DNA from 4 places in the Butyrivibrio sp. XB500-5 genome. Region 4 is predicted to be linked to each of the others. Evidence: predicted binding sites of a transcription regulator. Region 4 holds the regulator's gene; each other region holds the start of a gene.
What was found. The regulator Rex, encoded in region 4, represses fermentation and respiration genes when NADH is low (regulators of the CRP and FNR family bind a similar motif). The targets are predictions, from matches to a motif close to ATTGTTAANTANTTAACAAT.
Positions count from the first base shown of each region.

Region 1 (3,211 bases), on a different contig from region 4:
TTCCGCCGGATTGTTTGACACTGTCTACTATACAGATGACGGAAGTGAACCTACTGAGAATTCAAAAAAATATAGGGCGCCGATAACATTGTCTGATGCGAGCAGTAAGGACAACATCTATGCCAATGAGATCATGTATCCGATCTATGAGGCACCGAATTATAAGATAGACAAAGCGAATGTCATCAAGGCTATCGCGGTCAATAATATAACGGGTAAGAAGAGTAGTGTTGTAAGTCATGTATATTTTGTGGGCTTTGAGAACAAGCCACAGTACAAGGATGTTGAGATAATGTCGCTTGTAACCGACCCGGGAAATCTCTTTGACTACGACAGAGGTATATATACACTCGGGAAAAAATATGATGAGTACAAGAAGCTTGGCGGATTTGAGAATCTTCCGGATGACGAGATCCCACCAAGCTTTGTGGATGAGAAAGGGGAAGAAGTCCATCGTTTGGAATATACAAATTCATCATATATGGGAAGAGAGTGGGAAAGAACCGCGACCATGACTATGTTCGATAAAGATAGGAAGATGTCGGATAAAAAAGATATCGGAATAAGAATTGCGGGTGAATCTACAAGATTTGTCTTCCAGAAATCGCTCAATCTTTTTGTAAGAGATATTTATTCCGACGAAAGCTCTTTTTCCTGTGGATTCTATGATGATGAAAAGAAAATGAGACTCCGCAAAGGTGATGGAAGGATAGTATTCCAAGAGGCGTTTTTGCATTCCGTTCTCGATGATGCCGGAATAGCCAATAACGCTTCGCGCCCGTGTGTGCTGTTTTTGAACGGTGAATACTGGGGCATTTATACGCTTCGCGAGCAGTATGACGAGGAATATTTCGCAAATCATCTGGGAATTACTCCCGAGGATCTTTATGTGGTCAAGAACAATATCGCTGAGTTTGGCGGTGAGATCGCAGAGGGTGATCACCACAGATCCATAGAGGAGCTTGTTTACTATGATCTTACCGACCCTAAACAATATAGTCTTGTGGAATCTTCTATTAATATAGATAACATGATCGACTATTTCTGTGCGTTGCTGTTTTTTAACGATGAGGATATAGATCCCGATCACAACCAGCTTCTTTATAAGGAGAAAGGTGGGAAGTGGAACTGGGCTGCATATGATCTCGATGTAACATGTTCGGATCCATCGTTTGACACGATCTCATATTACAGAGATAAGGGAGAGAATATGTTTCTTCCCGGATGTATGTATGAGAGAGAAGGTTTTAAAGAGCAGTTCAAAGAAGAGATGAACAGGCTTTTGGAGAATGAACTTTCATATGATAATCTGCATGAGCAGCTTATGGAATATGATCATATATATAGGAAGCAAAACATCGAAACGATCAGAAGGTTTGAAAATCCTGATTACAGCGAAGCAGATTATGAAAAAGATCTTTCTGAGCTGGACGATTTTTTGAAAGAGAGAGGAGCATATATTTCAGAGTATTTAGAGGAAGATTTTGTACTGTATTGATAAATTTCACAACATGATGTGGCAAGGGAAGAGCCCTTTATTTTCCTTGCATTTGAATGGGTGGTATGCTAAAATAAACCTGTTCTGATAAAAATTTGTCAATCAGATCGAAAATGAAAAATAAATAAGAAAATACAAATTAAAAAGGGCGATAAACGCCCACAAACGGAGGTATTACGTTATGGCACAGAAGGTAGTATTAGCAGGCGCATGCAGAACCGCCATCGGCAAAATGGGCGGAGCACTCAGTGGCACTCCTGCAGCTGAACTTGGTTCAATCGTTATCAAGGAGGCACTTAATCGTGCAGGTGTTAAACCTGAGCAGGTTGATGAAGTTCTTATGGGATGCGTTATCCAGGCAGGTCTCGGACAGAACGTTGCAAGACAGGCTTCAATCAAGGCAGGTCTTCCTATTGAGACTCCTGCAGTTACACTCAATGTAGTATGCGGCTCAGGCCTTAACTGTGTTAACATGGCAGCCGATCTTATCAAGGCAGGCGAGGCTGATATAGTAGTAGCAGGCGGTATGGAGAACATGTCAATGGCTCCTTACGCACTTCCCAACGCACGTTTCGGATATCGTATGAACAACGGAACTGTTGTTGATACAATGGTAAACGATGCTCTTACAGATGCATTCAATCACTATCACATGATGATCACAGCAGAGAATATCTGCGACAGATGGAACCTCACAAGAGAAGAGCTTGACGCATTCTCGGCTAATTCTCAGCAGAAGTGCGAGAAGGCTATGGCAGACGGCAAATTCAACGATGAAATCGTTCCCGTTCCCGTAAAGGTTAAAAAAGAAATCGTAGACTTCAAGGTTGATGAGGGCCCTCGTGCCGGCACAACAGCTGAGTCTCTTTCAAAGCTTAAATGCTGCTCAGGAAAAGAAGGCGGACTTGTAACAGCAGGTAACGCTTCAGGTATCAACGACGGTGCAGCTGCTATCGTTGTTATGAGCGAAGAGAAGGCTAAAGAGCTCGGAATCAAGCCTATGGCTACATGGGTAGGCGGAGCACTTGCAGGTGTTGAGCCCGAGGTTATGGGTATCGGTCCTGTTGCAGCTACAAACAAGGTTCTTAAGAAGACAGGTCTTTCACTTGACAATATCGATCTTATCGAGGCTAACGAGGCTTTCGCAGCACAGTCTGTTGCTGTAGCTAAGGATCTTGGCTTTGATATGAACAAGGTTAACGTTAACGGTGGCGCTATCGCACTCGGACATCCTGTAGGAGCTTCAGGATGCCGTATTCTTGTAACTCTTCTTCACGAGATGGGCAGAAGAGCTGATGCTAAGAAGGGTCTTGCTACTCTTTGCATCGGTGGCGGAATGGGATGCGCTACAATCGTTGAGAAGTACGAATAATCCTATAAATCAATGACGCGATAGTCTGCCGTGTTTTCAGGGCAGACTATTGTGCGCTCAAAATAAAAAGGAGAAGAAAACATGAGTTTTGTAAATTGCGAAGTTAAAGACAAAATCGCTGTTATCACCATCAATCGTCCTGAAGCGCTCAATGCGCTTAACTCACAGGTTCTTGATGATCTTGGCGCTGCTTTTGACAGCATTGACGTTAATGTTGTAAGAGCCGTTGTTCTTACAGGTGCCGGAGACAAGTCATTCGTTGCAGGTGCAGATATCGGAGAGATGAGCACACTTACTAAGGCTGAGGGTGAGGCTTTCGGTAAGAAGGGTAACGATGTATT
Region 1 is NZ_RAIS01000004.1:106,235-109,445, reverse strand. It holds gene D6856_RS08520 (CotH kinase family protein) at 1-1,498, shown strand, start outside; gene D6856_RS08515 (acetyl-CoA C-acetyltransferase) at 1,680-2,870, shown strand; gene D6856_RS08510 (enoyl-CoA hydratase-related protein) at 2,952-3,211, shown strand, end outside.
Region 1: a site for Rex is predicted at 1,582-1,601, ahead of D6856_RS08515 (acetyl-CoA C-acetyltransferase). Genes of this name have one in related genera too.

Region 2 (3,211 bases), on a different contig from region 4:
TCATGAATGTCTTAAGGAGCCATACAGCGATCTCGTCTGCTCTCTCATCGTCGTTACCGTATCTGGGGAAGTCACCCTCGATCTTGTAATCGATAACAAGACCAGATTCGTCACGAACAGTTGAAACCTTAGCGTACTTGATAGCTGAAAGTGAATCAACAACGTGTGAGAATCCTGCGATACCTGTAGCGAATGTACGTCTTACGTTTGTATCGATAAGAGCCATCTCAGCTGCTTCGTAGTAGTACTTGTCGTGCATGTACTGGATAAGGTTGAGGATGTTTACATAGAGTCCTGCAAGCCAATCCATCATGATGTCATACTTACGCATAACTTCGTCATACTCAAGAACGTCGCCTGTGATAGGAGCCATTTCAGGTCCGATCTGCATGTGCTTGCCGTCCTTTGTAAGGAACTTCTCATCCTTACCACCGTTGATAGCGTAAAGAAGGCACTTAGCAAGGTTAGCTCTTGCTCCGAAGAACTGCATCTCTTTACCTGTCTGTGTAGCTGATACGCAGCAGCAGATGCTGTAATCATCGCCCCAGATAGGACGCATAACATCGTCGTTCTCATACTGGATTGAAGATGTTGTAACTGAGATCTTAGCAGCATACTTCTTGAATGTTTCAGGAAGCTTTGATGTGTAAAGTACTGTAAGGTTAGGCTCGGGTGAAGGTCCCATGTTCTCAAGTGTGTGGAGGAAACGGAAGTCGTTCTTTGTAACCATGTGACGACCGTCCATACCAAGTCCACCAACCTCAAGTGTTGCCCAAACGGGATCGCCTGAGAAAAGGTTGTTGTATGAAGGGATACGAGCGAACTTAACCATTCTGAACTTCATTGTCATGTGGTCGATGAGCTCCTGAGCCTCGCTCTCTGTAAGTGTTCCCTCTTTAATATCTCTCTCGATGTAGATGTCAAGGAATGTTGATACACGTCCTACTGACATAGCAGCACCGTTCTGAGTCTTGATAGCTGCAAGGTAACCAAAGTAGAGCCACTGAACAGCCTCTTTAGCATTCTTAGCGGGAGCTGAGATGTCATAGCCGTAAACCTTAGCCATCTCCTTCATTCCCTTAAGTGCTCTAACCTGCTCTGAGATCTCTTCTCTCTGACGGATGATGTGATCAAGCATTGTTCCGTCACCGCAGTTGTTGTAATCTTCCATCTTCTTCTCGATGAGGTAGTCGATACCGTAAAGAGCTACTCTTCTGTAGTCGCCTACGATACGTCCACGGCCGTATGTATCAGGAAGACCTGTTACGATGTGGCTGTGTCTTGCTGCTCTCATCTCAGGTGTATATGCATCAAATACTGCCTGGTTGTGAGTCTTGTGATACTCTGTGAAGATCTTGTGGAACTTCTCGTTAACCTTGTAGCCGTATGTCTCAGCAGCTTCCTCAGCCATCTTGATTCCACCGAAAGGCATGAATGCTCTCTTAAGAGGCTTATCTGTCTGAAGACCAACTACCTTCTCAAGATCCTTCATAGACTCATCGATATATCCGGGGCCGTATGCTGTAAGACTTGAAACAACCTCTGTCTCACACTCAAGAACGCCGCCCTTTTCACGCTCCTGCTTCTGAAGCTCCTGAAGCTTGCCCCAAAGCTTATCTGTTGCATCTGTGGGTGCTGCTAAAAAGCTCTCGTCTCCATCATAAGGTGTATAGTTGTTCTGGATGAAATCTCTTACGTTAACATCATCCAGCCAGTGGGTTCCTTTAAAACCTCTCCATGCTTCGTTCATATCATAAACTCCTTTCAAAGCAGTATTGTTAAATAATTATCACTTATACTGACCGAGAATTATATTACCATTAAGGATTTTGCCAAACATTGATTAGAATCAAGTTTTGAAAAATATTGTTAAAAAAAAGACAGCGCTTTTTTGCTGTCTTTTTCGATATATCGATCACTTTAACCCGCGTAAAATCTGGGTTGCGTTCTCCACACGCTCTTTAGACGGCGATTTTACGCCTTCTAACTGGTACGGTATTCCGAGAGCCTCGAATTTATGCTGCCCCAGAGAATGGTAGGGAAGAACTTCTATCTTTTTAACGTTAGAAAGATTCTCAATAAATGCTCTGGTCTTTATGAGGTATTCGTCGACGTCCGTGATATCGGGAACAAGTACGTGTCTTATCCAGATCGGCTGTCCGATTTCCGACAAATACCGCATTCCGTCGAGAATATTCTCATTGGGAAGTCCCGTGAGCTTCTTGTGTTCCTCATTATCTATGTGCTTGATATCAACAAGCATAAGATCCGTTACTTCCACAAGCTTATTAAACTTGGAAAAGAAAGGTTCTTCTCTTGTAAAAGGCTGAAGCGCCGTGTCTATGCAAGTATTTATTCCGCGCTCTTTGGCCTTGGTAAAAAGCTCGATAAGGAAATCTATCTGAAGAAGCGGCTCGCCTCCGCTTACCGTGATTCCGCCTTCTTCGCCCCAGTAGCTTCTGTATCTCTCCGCGAAATCGAGAAGCTCATCGGGCGTTCTCATATCCTCGGATTTCGGATCCCATGTATCTGCATTGTGACAATACTTACATCTGAGATTGCATCCCTTTAAAAAAACTATAAATCTGATTCCGGGTCCGTCAACGGAACCGAAGGTCTCTATTGAATGAATTGCACCTTTAATCATAAAAACTCCTAAATTACTGGTAAATATAAATATCTCTGAGGGCGTCTCTGTCAAGAACTTTGATCCTTGCATGACCGATTCTTTGGATCAGGCCCTCTTTTTCCATCTCGCGCAGCTTCCTGCTGACAGTCTCCGTCCTTAAGTTGACACTCGCAGCTATATCATCGAGCTTTAAAACTATATCATCTTCTACGCTTCTGTCAACTCTGTACATTAAAAAGCCTGCCAGTCTTGCCATGGGATCTTTGGTTGAAAGCAGCATGTTACGCTCGTTGGCGTCATGAAGCTTTTTACTCAAAAGAATAATAATATTCATGGCAGCTGTCGGATTGTCGACTACCTTGATGAAATCGTCTCTGTGAATCGTGCAGATGGATGCATTGGTAAGACATACCGCTGAATACGGATAAATACTGCCATCCAGGAACATTCCTTCCCAGATGATATCGTGATCGGCGAGAATAGTGATGATCTGCTCTCTTCCAAGGGAATCATATCTGCAAAGCTTAACTCTTCCCTTCCTGATTATACATATGGAGTCAACAGGCTCACCTTCTCGGAAAA
Region 2 is NZ_RAIS01000008.1:131,232-134,442, forward strand. It holds gene pflB (formate C-acetyltransferase) at 1-1,750, opposite strand, end outside; gene pflA (pyruvate formate-lyase-activating protein) at 1,916-2,647, opposite strand; gene D6856_RS13820 (Crp/Fnr family transcriptional regulator) at 2,661-3,211, opposite strand, start outside.
Region 2: a site for Rex is predicted at 1,775-1,794, ahead of pflB (formate C-acetyltransferase). Genes of this name have one in related genera too.

Region 3 (3,211 bases), on a different contig from region 4:
TAAAAGACTTAATGTCGATGTTTTCTTTCTTAAGGAAATCAAGAATGATGTTCTTACGGAAATCCTTCTGATCAATAATAGTTGCGTACTGATTGATCTCCTCAGTGCTGTGTCTTAAAGTTTCCTCTTTTACAAGAGTCTCATCCTCGAAGATGCCGACCTTTGTAGAAGTTGAACCGGGATTTATAATTAAACTTTTTATCATGGTCTTTTCCTTTCTTTTTCATAATGAACTTCCGCTCTCGGGACAAGCCCTCGCCGGAAGACGTTCGAACTAGATTCGAAAGAACCTCATCAAGTTCTCTCAGCGGCTACAACTGCAGCAAGTGCGATTGAGTTAACCTTAACCTCAACACTGTCAGATCTTGATGTAAGGATAACGGGTGCCTTTGTTCCTGTAAGGATGTTACCGTTCTTAACCTTGGCAAGTCTTACGATTGTCTTGTATGTAAGGTTACCTGCGTGGATATCAGGGAAAAGAAGGATATCGGCGTCACCGACGATCTTTCTGTCAAGAGCGCCTGCCTTGTGCTGAGCAGCCTCGGGATCGATAGCAAGATCCATTGAAAGAGGTCCGTCAACGATGCAGTTCTTGATCTCGCCTGCTTCGTTCATCTTTGTAAGCTCAGCAGCCTCAACTGTAACGGGCATCTTGGGATTAACAACCTCAACTGCTGCAAGAGGAGCAACCTTAGGGCAATCAACGCCGCAAGCTCTTGCTACATCTACTGTATATTCAATGATGACTTTTTTATCCTCAAGTGTCGGATAGGGCATGAATGCAACGTCTGTAAGGAAAAGAAGACGATCGATTCCGGGAATCTCAAACACGCATACGTGTGAAAGAGGACGACCTGTACGAAGACCAACTTCCTTATCAAGAACGCTCTTAAGGAAATCCTTGGACTCCAAAGCACCCTTCATGTAAATGTCAGCCTTGCCGTCATGTACAAGTGAAACCGCTGTACGAGCAGCCTCGATGGTATCCTTAACATCGATGATCTCGTAATCGTCAAGGTTCATTCCAACCTCTGCTGCCTTCTTCGCGATCTCATCCTTGTCACCAACGAGAATGGGTTCAACGATTCCTCTCTCCTTAGCCACCTTAACAGCCTCAAGTACGTGTGTGTCCTGCGCTACGGCAACAGACATCTTCTTGGTTGTCGCTGTCTTAAGCTTAGCCAAAATGTCATCAAAGTTCTTACTCATGATAAATAAACCTCCACATAATTTATATGATATGTAATATTCAAAGCCATATGTCAAAATTTTAACACTCAAAAGCGGCAAATGCAATAAGCGAACAACTTATTTGAGCGTAAAAAAAGGAAATGCCACTCATGGCATTTCCTCTCATGATTCTCACATAAACGCTATATCCCTTTACAATATCAGAATCCTTCCATTCTGCGTTGCTTGCGAAGTGCAATTCTCTTCTCGGCACCTTCCCACTCAGCTTTTTCGCTCTCGGTTTTTACATTGAGACCGTAAGGCACAAGCACAGGTGTGTCGTCATCGTCGATACACACTTCTGTAAAATAAGCCCTGTTGAGAACATGTCGCATTCCGTTGCGTCTGTCTTCGACATACGTATCAACTCTGACTTCCATTGAAGTCTTTCCGACATACGTAATCTTTCCGATGATAACGATTATATCGTCGAGCTTAGCTCCCTGCTTGAACTGCATGTTATCTACAGCAGCTGTCGCTACAGGATTTCCTGAATGTCTTAATGCAACCGTCCCCGCAACTTCATCGATCCACGACATGAGCTTGCCACCAAACAGCCTGTTCTCGCTATTGATGTCGCCGTACTTAACGACTCTGGTCCACTCTGTTATTGAGTCCTCCACATTCTTCTTGTCTATCTGATGATCTACATGAAATACTTTTGCCATATACCGTCCCTCCAATAATAATTAATTATACGCCATTACGAGCCAAAATGGTGTACTATTTATGCCGCTTTCGACGTTTTCTCGCATGATATAAGAAAATCTTATTGCAGCTGATAAATTTAATGAAATGGGCAACTCCGATTTTATGTGATAACATTTGAGCGAATTGAATCAGAGAAGCTGACTGGAAAACCAGAGGTATTAAACAATATCTCTGGTTTTTATTTTTTTGAAAGGAGCAACATATGAGTCGAATATACGAATCGATCACAGAACTCATAGGAAACACACCTCTCTTACGCTTGAACGGTTTTATCAAGCAAAAGCAGTTAGCTGCTGATATTTTGGGAAAGATCGAATACTACAATCCAAACCAAAGCATCAAAGACAGGATTGCACTTAGCATGATAGAAGCTGCGGAAAAAGACGGAAGTCTAAAGCCCGGAGGAACGATAGTCGAGGCAACAAGCGGAAATACAGGAATAGGACTTGCGGCTTTTGCAGCTATCAAAGGATATAAATCCCGCATCTATGTTCAGGACAACGTAAGTATCGAACGTTTTAAAGTAATGAAAGCTTTCGGGACAGAAGTCGCAAATATGAGCGATATTCCCGAAGTAAAAAAAGCATTGGATGAAAACCACAATGACTATGTCGCAGGATACGCCGCATTTTACAAAAAGTTATCAGCCGGCGACGACAACATATTCATCGTAAATCAGGACGCCAATCCTGCCAATCCGGATATCCATTACCGGACTACCGCCCCGGAGATCTGGAACGATACGGAAGGAAAAGTTGACATCGTTGTAGCTGCCGTAGGAACCGGCGGAACGATCACAGGTGTAGGCAAGTACCTCAAGTCTAAAAAGCCTGAAGTCAAGGTCATAGCAGTGCAGCCCGGTGAAGGATCTATCCCTTCGGAAAAAAATCCTCACCCGGAAGAGATTGCAGGCGTACATCCTTTTGAAGGTATACCAAAAGAGTTTGTTCCTTCAAATCTCGATCCCGCCTACTACGACGAGTGTTTCCCCGTAGAGACCGCGCAGGCATACGAAGCTGCCAGAGCAGTTGCAAAGACTGACGGCATCCTTATAGGTGCATCTTCGGGAGCGATACTCTACGCTGCGGAACAGATCGCAAGAAGACCGGAAAACAAAGGAAAGACGATCGTAGCAATATTCCCCGACACAGGACTTCGCTACCTTTCTACTAACCTATATCAATAATTTCAAGGGAGAAGATTTTTATGAAAAAGAAATTGATCGGAAAAAGATTATTCAGCATTGCCCTACTTCTAACGCTGACAGCAT
Region 3 is NZ_RAIS01000003.1:36,803-40,013, reverse strand. It holds gene buk (butyrate kinase) at 1-205, opposite strand, end outside; gene ptb (phosphate butyryltransferase) at 295-1,209, opposite strand; gene D6856_RS06575 (acyl-CoA thioesterase) at 1,392-1,898, opposite strand; gene D6856_RS06570 (PLP-dependent cysteine synthase family protein) at 2,144-3,127, shown strand; gene D6856_RS06565 (ABC transporter substrate-binding protein) at 3,148-3,211, shown strand, end outside.
Region 3: a site for Rex is predicted at 1,259-1,278, ahead of ptb (phosphate butyryltransferase). Genes of this name have one in related genera too.

Region 4 (3,211 bases):
TTTGTTCCCTTGTTGGAATCTTTCTTCCTCTCAGGCAAAAGATCTTTTACCTCATCATCGTACCAAAAGCACGTAGGCTCCTTGGTCAAAAAGCTCTCGTCAGTGATACCGGCGTCCTTCACAATAAGCTTACCCGTATACTCGCAGCCCGGATAAAGAAGGTGTCCTATCTTAACCTGATTGAAGGTCACGGTCGAATCCGCCATAACGGCGCAGCCCATGACTTTGCCGTTGTCCGCATTTATTCCCGAAGGAATATCGACAGATACAACGAACATGTCATCCAATCTTTCTTTTTTACAATCATTGATATAGTTTATCGCTTCTTCAAATGTACCCGTGACATTTCTCGAAAGCCCTATACCGAACAATGCATCTACTATGATATCCCATTCGGCAACGCTTTTGTTGTCTCTTATATTGGAAAAAGTGTCAGTAGTGATCCCGTAACTTCCGCAGATCTTGAGCTGCATCAAAAGAAGATCGCTGCACTTGGTGGGATCTCCTATAACGCACAGATTTACAAGATATCCTCTCTGTTTGAGAAGTCTTGCGATACATGCGCCGTCTCCTCCGTTGTTTCCGATTCCCGCAAAGACAAGTGCTCTGCGCTTTCTCGTGATCTTTCTTTCATCAGCGTATCTGTCTACTTCATCGCACACCGAAAGAGATGCTCTTTCCATAAGGATCTCGGTCTGAACGCCGAAAATCTGCGACGTATTTCTGTCGTACTGCTTCATCTCACTGCTAGTGACTGCGTATCTCATAGTAGTTTTCCCCTTTTTAGAACAATAGGCTGCCACTCGGGCAGCCTACTTTATATAACTCATTCAACAAATTCACCATCATCGGCGTTTCTCGGCCTTCTGATGGGATGCCTTCTGTTAGGATCGTATTTGAGATCGAATATCTCCATAACCTCAGGCCCGAATATCTGATGCATGTAGGAATAGAGATTGTAGTTTTCAAGCTCAGCTTCCTGCATATGGATTATGTTCTTCTTAAGCTCAACTCTCACTTTGGATACCCAATCATCAAGCTCCAAAATGTATTCGGTATTGTCATGAAGCCTCTCATAGCAGACATTCATGGTCTCTACCATAAGCTTATAATCCACATCATATATTTCTCGCGACAGGTCTTTTAACTCATCGCTATAGGAATCAAGTCTATCATTGCACTCCGAGATAAGCCTGGTCCTGTCCTGGATTTCTTTCTCGATCTGGGGATTATCGATCTTACCTGCTTTATCGCGAAGCGGAACTATCTCGCCAAGAAGCTTCTTCTTAAGCTTCTTGATGTCCTTGGTCTCTCCGCGAAGCTTGGAATCCCTCTCTACCAGTGCATTAAGTTGATCCGCCAGCTCTTTGATCTCAGGCGACATTTCCGTCTGGGTAAAAAGCTGATGCCATTTGTTATCAAGCGTCAGAATGGGAATCTTCTTCCCTTCAAGCGCAGACATATAGACTTTATTGTCTTTTGCCATTACTTTTTCTCACCCGGGTTTAATGTTTGTTCGTATCTGTTAATATTATACGATAATTTCATCAAACTGTCAGATAAATGTACGTTTTCAACCTGTATGCTGCCCGGAACTTCAAGGTCAACATGCGCAAAGTTCCAGATAGCCTTGATCCCGCATTCAGAAAGCCTGCGCGCCATAGGCACTGCCTGATCCTTGGGGATCGTTAGCACAGCTATTTCTATCTTGTTCTTGCGAACAAAATCCTCAACTTCATCTATGGGACGAACCTCGACGTCTCTTATCTTGGTTCCGAAAAGCGACGGATCGCGGTCAAATGCGCCTTTAAACACAAAACCTCTTCTTGTAAAGTTGGTGTAGCCTGCGATAGCCTTACCGAGATGTCCGGCACCTATGATAACAAGGCTGTGTTCCTTGTCGATGCCGAGTATCTTACTGATCTCATCATAAAGATAGCCGACATTATAACCATATCCCTGCTGTCCAAATCCGCCGAAATTATTAAAATCCTGTCTGATCTGGGAAGCAGTAACCTTCATTATATCGCTGAGTTCCTGAGAAGATATTCTCTCGACACCCTTCTCCTTAAGGTCACCTAAATATCTGAAATAACGTGGGAGTCTCCCTATGACGGCTTGAGAAATCTCTTTTTCTGCCATATTCCGCTCCTCCTCATTTTTGATATGTGGAACAGCTCTCATCACCTCTGTAGAGCCATCCGAATGGATTGTTAAGAATTCCACAATTCAATTATATATGCCCGTTAAACTTGTGTCAAACAGAAATGTTTTCATCTCTCAAAGACCCGCTATTACTTCATTCTCAGAGCCTGAACCGTTTAGAGATACAAAGATTCTGTTAAAAGGACCTTATGGAATTGTACCATAAGGTCCTAAATAGTTGTTATATATTATTAGATTGTCTGCTGGTCAGATCCGCCAAATCCCTTAGGATTGGGACCATACTGGTTATCACCCGGCTGCGAATCTGAAACCATGAATACAAGAACAATAATTCCACCAACTACAGGAATCAATCCAAGTAAAAGGAACCATCCTGACTTTCCTGTATCATGAAGTCTTCTTACACCAACCGCAAGTCCGGGAACCAATGTAGCTAATGCCCAAATAATAGCTAAAATTGAAAATACACCTGAAACATTAACCAGAATTCTTACTACCACGTTAACTATCATCTGGAGAAGGAAGAAGTACCAATACTCGCTTCTACGAGCTCTTCCCTCAAACACTGCATAGTTAGAAAATACTGATTGTACCGCCTCTGAAAATGACATTTTGTTTTCCTCCTAAAAACCCTTTTTCATACTTTTATATAAAAGTTCTTGACATATTATACGTCATTTTATTTACGGCTTCAATAACATTTCATGCATTTTCATAGTCTAACAATTAGTACTAATTATCAGAAAAAGTCTGATTATTCAACATAGAAAATTACGGTTTAAAGTAGCTTATTGCATCTGTCAGATTGCCGGCAAGCTCCTGCAAGTTCCTTGCTGATTCTGTGATTATCGAGAATGTCGCATTAAGTTCCTGCATAGACGCATTGGTCTCCTGCGTTGATGCCGCATTCTCCTGAGATATAGCAGACAAATGTCTCATTTACACAATCTCTAAAAACATTTATCATATTGAAGAAAACCAAGAAAAGAAAGAGGATTTATTATGTCTTATAAAGATTATATGGTAAGGGCAACCGCAGCTAATG
Region 4 is NZ_RAIS01000009.1:39,701-42,911, forward strand. It holds gene D6856_RS14295 (NAD(P)H-hydrate dehydratase) at 1-767, opposite strand, end outside; gene D6856_RS14300 (hypothetical protein) at 827-1,486, opposite strand; gene D6856_RS14305 (redox-sensing transcriptional repressor Rex) at 1,486-2,142, opposite strand; gene D6856_RS14310 (DUF805 domain-containing protein) at 2,397-2,777, opposite strand; gene D6856_RS15230 (hypothetical protein) at 2,938-3,105, opposite strand; gene hslO (Hsp33 family molecular chaperone HslO) at 3,169-3,211, shown strand, end outside.